Regions from separate parts of the Arthrobacter sp. AB6 genome, predicted to be linked through region 1. Evidence: predicted binding sites of a transcription regulator. Region 1 holds the regulator's gene; the other holds the start of a gene.
The links. Region 1 encodes Rex, which represses fermentation and respiration genes when NADH is low (regulators of the CRP and FNR family bind a similar motif). Its sites were predicted from a motif close to CTTGTGAANNNNTTCACAAG; they were not measured.
Positions count from the first base shown of each region.

Region 2: the regulator Rex is predicted to act here: its motif matches at 2,323-2,342, upstream of Q9R30_RS02190 (glyceraldehyde-3-phosphate dehydrogenase).

Region 1 covers NZ_JAUZVL010000001.1:213,155-216,552, forward strand. Annotated here, with positions in the region: gene Q9R30_RS00975 (YceI family protein) at 1-240, shown strand, start outside; gene Q9R30_RS00980 (hypothetical protein) at 367-834, shown strand; gene Q9R30_RS00985 (hypothetical protein) at 944-1,762, shown strand; gene Q9R30_RS00990 (redox-sensing transcriptional repressor Rex) at 1,823-2,527, opposite strand; gene Q9R30_RS00995 (glutaredoxin family protein) at 2,632-2,886, opposite strand; gene Q9R30_RS01000 (HAD family phosphatase) at 2,976-3,398, shown strand, end outside.
Region 2 covers NZ_JAUZVL010000002.1:166,214-169,611, forward strand. Annotated here, with positions in the region: gene Q9R30_RS02180 (HNH endonuclease family protein) at 1-218, opposite strand, end outside; gene Q9R30_RS02185 (hypothetical protein) at 344-553, opposite strand; gene Q9R30_RS02190 (glyceraldehyde-3-phosphate dehydrogenase) at 629-2,107, opposite strand; gene Q9R30_RS02195 (TspO/MBR family protein) at 2,366-2,908, opposite strand; RNA gene rnpB (RNase P RNA component class A) at 2,954-3,345, opposite strand.

The DNA of each region.
Region 1 (3,398 bases):
GAGCTGACCGGCGACCTGACCATCAAGGGCGTCACCCGCCCCGTCACCCTGGACACCGAGTTCAACGGCGTGGCCGTGGACCCGTTCGGCAACACCCGCGCCGGAGTTTCGGCTGAGACCACCATCAGCCGCAAGGACTTCGGCCTGACCTGGAACGCTGTCCTGGAGACCGGCGGCGTCCTGGTGAGCGACAAGGTCGCCATCAACCTGGAACTGGCGTTCATCGCTCCCGCAGCGTAAATCGCCTTTCCTGCCGGTACCCCGGCACTGGACTTCCGCAGTCCGGTGCCGGGGTGCCTCCTTTTAAGTTCCCCGTTAGGTTCCCCGCTCCCCTCCCCCTCGCCGGAGGGGTTTACAGTGAGGGCCATGAGCAACTTTCCCAGCGCGCCCCGGACCGGTTTCACCCGGATGTTCGCGGTGGCGGGCCTTCCCACCGGACTCAAGGTCTCGTTCTGGATTTGGTTCATGGGCGGCATGCTGGGCTTGCTGGGAGGAATCCTCGGCATGCTCGCGTCCCTGGTGCTCTTTGTTGCTGCGCCGGGAGCCGCGACCCTGGTGCTGCTGCTCATGGTGCTGGCGGCCGGCGTGGGGGCAGCCCAGATCGTGTTCGCCCTCGCCATGAAAGAGGGGAAGCGCCGGGCACGGCTGGGCCTGACGGCCCTCACCGGCATCACCCTGGTCCTGGCCGTTGCCAACGGGGCCATGGGCGTGGGCCAGGCGGGCAACTGGGCTGCCTCCCTCATCAGCCTGGCCGCTACGGTCCTTCTCTGGCTGCCCCGTTCCCAGGCCTTCTTTGCCGCAGCAGGACGGCGCGGGAATACCTCTTCCGAATGACCCACAAGCCGTCCGCCCGGGGGTACGGTGGACTTAAGCCATGCTGGGGGTAGGGCACAGGTCTATTCCCTGCAGCCTCCCTGGAACCCGACATGCAAAAGGAACGCTCATGAGTACTCCCCCTGTCCCGCCTCCCGTTCCGAACGATCCCGAGTCCGGGCCTGGCACGCAGGGTCCGCGCTACGGCCAGAACGCCCCGCAGTCCGGCGCACCCCAGTACGGACAGAACGCACCCCAGTACGGGCAGCAGTCCGGCCAGCAGTCCGGCCAGCAGTCCGGCGCACCCCAGTACGGACAGAACGCACCCCAGTACGGGCAGCAGTCCGGCGTACCCCAGTACGGGCAGAACCCGCCGCAGTACGGACAGAACCCGCCGGGGGCTCCGGGCTACGGGCAGCAGCCGTTTGGGCAGTCGCCCTACGCGCAATACCCGTCGGAGCAGCCGCAGCCGTCCGGAAGCACGGGCGTTCCCCAGCTGGTCAACATTTCGTTCTGGCTGCTGATCGCCTCGGCCGCCATTTTCGTTGTCTCGGCGCTTGCCGGCCTCGCCACGCTGGATGATCCCCGGTTCCGCGATGTCTTCGACAGCCAGGTCCAGGGCACCGGCGCGGAGGTCACGTACGAGGATATGAAGGGCGTCATCGCCGGCACCCTGGTGGTTTTCACCATCATCGGCCTGGCACTGTACCTGCTGGTGGCATTCTTTGTCCGCAAGGGCAAGAACTGGGCACGCGTCCTGGGCACCGTCTTTGCGGCACTTTCCGTCCTCGGCCTCTTCGGCCCTCCCAGTTTCGCAACCATCGGCACGCTGTTGGGAATCGCGGCCATTGTGCTGCTCTACCTTCCGGCGGCAGCTCCGTATTTCCGGAAGCAGCAGCCGTTTGCCAATCCGTACGGCGGCAACATGGGCAACCCCTACGGCCGGTAGTCCGGGCACAAACCACCCTGCGGGCGTGGGTCCCCGAAGCAGCCAGAACCGCGAAGGAAGCTAGGCGGTCTGCCCCGGGGCCTGCGCCCGCTGTGCGTGGTAGGCCAGGATCTGCAGCTCCGTTGCCATGTCCACTTTGCGGAGGTTGACCCCCTCCGGCACCTGGAGCATCACGGGCGCGAAGCTCAGGATACTGCGGACGCCGGCCGCCACCACCCGGTCGCAAACGTCCTGGGCCACGGCGGCCGGCAGTGCCAGCACCACCATGTTGGCCCCGGTCCGGTGCAACACGGTTTCCAGGTCCGCCACATCGCTGACCCGCAGCCAGCCCACTTCGTTGCCCACCACCATCTGGTCCGCGTCAAAAATGGCAACTACGTCGAAGCCGCGGGATTCAAAGCCGCCGTACCGGGCCAGGGCCTTGCCCAGGTTGCCGGCACCCACAATCGCCACTTTCCAGTCGTGCGTAAGTCCCAGGGCGGCGGCGATGTGCCGGCTAAGGTACTGCACCTCGTAGCCCACACCGCGGGTTCCATACGAACCAACGTGGGAGAGGTCCTTGCGCAGGGTTGCGGAGCTGACGCCAGAAGCCTCGGCGAGGGATTCTGAGGAGACCCGCTCCACCCCCTCGGCGAGCAGGGTGTTGAGGGCGCGCAGGTAGAGGGTCAGCCGCGCCACCGCAGCCGGCGGAATCTGCTTGGCTGCCGTGCCCGTGGCTCCCGGCAGGTCCGGAACAGCCTGGGGAGTTGAATCCAGCGAAGCCACCAGCTCCTCCCTCGCATTGCGTTGTGACTCCACTCTAGAGCCCCATCAGCATTGCCAACAAAGCAGGTGACGCCGGTGCCCGCGCCATCACAGGAGCTGCTCCCCTACTGCGCCATTGCCTGCCGGAGCACGCGTTCAAGGCGGGCTTCGTCAATCTTCCAGAAATCGCGCTGCACGCCATCCACCAGCACCACGGGGATTTCCTCCGCGTAGCGCTCACGTAGTTCCGGCTGGTGGTCCACCAACTCCTCGTTCCACTCAAGTCCCAGGGAGGCCGTAACCCGCCCGACGGCGTCGCGCGCGTCTTCGCAAAGGTGGCAGTCTTCTTTGGTGATGAGGAGGACGCGGGGTGTGGCCATGCCTTAACGGTATCCCCGTTGCCCGGGCGCGGCGACGTCCAGCGCTGGAGCGCAGTGGAATCAACAGTGGATTGACTAGACTCGAGTCCATGCCCGAGGAGAAGTACGTCGCCGTAGTCACCAAGCCGGTTGCTGCGCCGCAGCCCGGCGAGGCGGCGTTCTTCGATGTGGACAACACCCTGATGCGCGGCGCCAGCCTTTTCCACGTTGCACGGAAGATGCACCAGCGCGGCGCCTTCACCATGACCCAGGCAGCCGGCTTTGCCTGGAAGCAGTTCAAGTTCGTGGCCCGCGGCGAGAACATCGACGATGTCCATGCGGTGCGCGACTCCGCGTTGACCCTGGCCGCGGGGATCACGGTCGACGACGTGAAAGCCTTGGGCGAAGAGGTCTACGACGAGATGATCGCCTCGAGGATCTGGCCCGGCGCCAAAGCCTTGGCGGAGCAGCACCTGCGGGTTGGCCGCCGGGTGTGGCTGGTGACCGCCACGCCCATCGAAGTGGCCACCGTG
Region 2 (3,398 bases), on a different contig from region 1:
GGCACGGGATGCACCGGCACAACAGGCTTCATCCAGTCGGGGTCGAACACCGGAGCTTCGGTGGGGCCGGAAGCGGCGGGCTCCGTCAACGCAAACTGGCCGGCAGTAAAGAACCAGGACAGTGCCGCCAGTGCAACGACGGCGGCCACTGCCAGGATGCCCCAGGCCTGCCGTGAGCGACGGCGGGCACGGCGGTAGGCGGACCAGCTCACAGTCATGGGGATCCGCCGCCTCCGCCGACATCATGCACCAGAAGAGCCTAGAACACCCCCTGGGTCTTCCCGGTGTTTTCCACAGTGTGGAGGGCAGGTGGGCAGCTTTGGTGGAAGTGTTCGCGCGGGGGTTACTGCTCCCGCATCACCCTCCGCAGGTCCTCCTCGGCGATTGCCAGCAGTCCTTCCAGCTGGCGCACCCGGTCCTCGCCGACGTCGCCCGTTTTGTAGGCGGCGCGGGCGCCCTCAAGCAGCCTGACAGCCTCTTTATGGTTGGCTTTGGCGACGTCGAGGGCGTGCTCAAGGGTTGTTTCGTGCTGAAGTGTCGAATCTTTGTCCATGCCACCAGTGTGGTCCCGTTTCCCGGCCGATTCCAGCGGAATCAGCCGGGAAATCGCGGGACCGGCGGCCGGGGCCTAAACAGCGATCGCTGCGAGGGCCGCCGCCGATTCCTTTGCGGGGAAGGATGGCGGGTTTACCCCTGCCATTTCCTCCATCACACGGACCACCTGGCAGCTGTAGCCGAACTCGTTGTCATACCAGACGTAGAGGACAACGTTTTTGTCCGTGGACACAGTGGCCAGGCCGTCCACGATGCCTGCGCGGCGGGAACCGACGAAGTCAGTGGAGACAACTTCGGGTGAGTCGATGTAGTCGATCTGCTTGCGCATGTCCGAGTGCAGGGACATCTCGCGGAGGTAGTTGTTGATCTCGTCCTTGGTGGTCCCGTTTTCCAGGCTCAGGTTCAGGATGGCGAGGGAAACATCCGGGGTGGGGACCCGGATGGAGCTGCCCGTCAGCTTGCCCAGGAGTTCGGGAAGGGCCTTGGCCACGGCCTTCGCGGCACCGGTCTCCGTGATCACCATGTTCAGGGCCGCCGAGCGGCCGCGTCGGTCACCCTTGTGGAAGTTGTCGATCAGGTTCTGGTCGTTGGTGAAGGAGTGCACGGTCTCCACATGGCCGTGCACGACGCCGAACTTGTCGTTGATGGCCTTCAGGACCGGCGTGATGGCGTTGGTGGTGCAGGACGCGGCGGACACGATCTGGTCAGTGTCCTCGATGGTGCCGTGGTTGATGCCGTGGACGATGTTCTTCAGGTCGCCCTTGCCCGGGGCTGTCAGGAGAACCCGTGCCACGCCCTTGCTCTGCAGGTGCTGGGACAGTCCTTCCCGGTCACGCCAGCGGCCGGTGTTGTCCACCACGAGGGCATTGTTGATGCCGAAGGCGGTGTAGTCGATGGTGGCGGGGTTGTCCGAGTAGATGACCTGGACCTGCACGCCGTTGGCCGTGATGGTGTTGGCTTCCTCGTCGATCCTGATGGTCCCTTCGAAGGACCCGTGGACGGAGTCGCGGCGCAGGAGGCTGGCGCGCTTCGAAAGATCGTTGTCGGCGCCCTTGCGGACCACGATGGCGCGCAGGCGGAGGCCGTGGCCGCCACCGGCCTTTTCGATGAGGAGGCGGGCAAGGAGCCGGCCGATCCGGCCAAAGCCGTAGAGCACCACGTCGGTGCTGGTGCGGTCATCGCCGCCACGCTTGCCCACAACGTCGGCAAGTTCCGCGCGGAGGAATTCTTCCAGCGTGGCGCCGCTGCCCTCCTCCTTGAACTTCTGGTTCAGCCGGGCGATGTCGATCGCAGCAGCACCGAGCTCCAGTCCGGCAAGGGTGTTCAGCAGCGGCGCGGTCTCCTCCAGGAGCAGCTCGTCCTTGCTCATCCGGCGCGCAAAACGGTGCGCCTTGAGGATGTTCATGGTGGACTTGTTGATCAAACTCCGGCCATGGATGCTGGTGACCACGTTGTTTTCGCGGTACAGCCGGCCGATCACCGGAATCATGGCCTCGGCGAGGGCCTCCCGGCCCATCCACGTATCAAGACAAGAATCTGACGTCTGGCTCACAGAAATACCTTCCTCGGTTCAGCCGTGTACGTCCTCGTACACGGATGTCGGCCACCACATGCTGTGCAGGGGCACCCGCGCCTGCAGGGGTCGGCCCCCAGGCGCCTGGATCGCGTGCAAAGAAAAACCGCCGGCTGCGAACACAACCCGGGCGGAAGAACTCCTGCGTCCGGTCTCCATTCTAAGTTGGCCGGTCTCCCCGAACAGGCCGGAACCACGTGAAATCACTCACAGGGAAGGGGCCTTGCGTCCGGGGCCTCAGTTGTGGATGGCCGAATAGAGATTGAGGCTGGCCGAGAATACCACCCACGAAAAATAGGGCAGCAGCAGGAGGCCGGCAGCCGGGCTCACCGGACCGAACCGCACGACGAGGTAGGCAAGTGAGGCCGCCAGTCCGGCAATCACCAGGAAAGCAGCCCAGAGTGCGGCTGCTCCAAACACCGGGAAGAGCCCGAAGAAGGCCAGCGGCCACGCGGCGTTGAGCACCAGCTGGAGAAGGTACCCGGCCAGGGCGCCTCCCCTCAGCTCGCCTTTGCGCCAGACGAGCCAGGCGGCAACCGCAACCCCGACGTAGAGCAGCGTCCACATGCTCCTGAACATCCAGCCCGGCGGCATCCAGGGAGCCTTGACCGACCCCGCGAACCAGCCGCCGGAATTCAGGATAATGGGGACCGAGGCCAGGGCCCAGGCGGCAGCGGAGAGCGCAAGGAACCCGGCCAGGGCAACGGCCTGACGTCCACGGGCGGAACCTCGCGGTTGGGCGGCTCCATATCCGGAGGGCGGGTCAGTATTTGCAGGCACGGTTCAGGATCCCCAACACAACTCTCAAGGTCAAACCGGAATGGGTGGATGGGTTGACCGATACGCCGGGTTCTGTGCTCCCGCCCCGTTGCCGGTGCGGGAGTAGCGGCCATCCATCTACGAGCGCCGTTGCCGGCGCCCTCCAGCGGCCTACCCGGACACTCGGGCGGGCAGCCCTCAAACGTGTCCTGTCTGGCCTTGCTCCGGGTGGGGTTTACCTAGCCTTCCCGGTCACCCGGGAAGCTGGTGGTCTCTTACACCACCGTTTCACCCTTACCTGGTTCGTGCCGCTTTCAAACCGGCGCGACCCAGGCGGTCTGTTCTCTGTGGCACTGGCCTGCGGGTTACCCCGAGTGGGCGTTACCCACCACCCTGCCCTGCGGAGCCCGGACGTTCCTCGAGCCACTTGCGTGACGCGCGGCCGCCTGGTCAACCCATCCATGTCCAGTCTACCGGCGCGGCGCCGCTTTCCCTGCGCCGGTAGGATCGG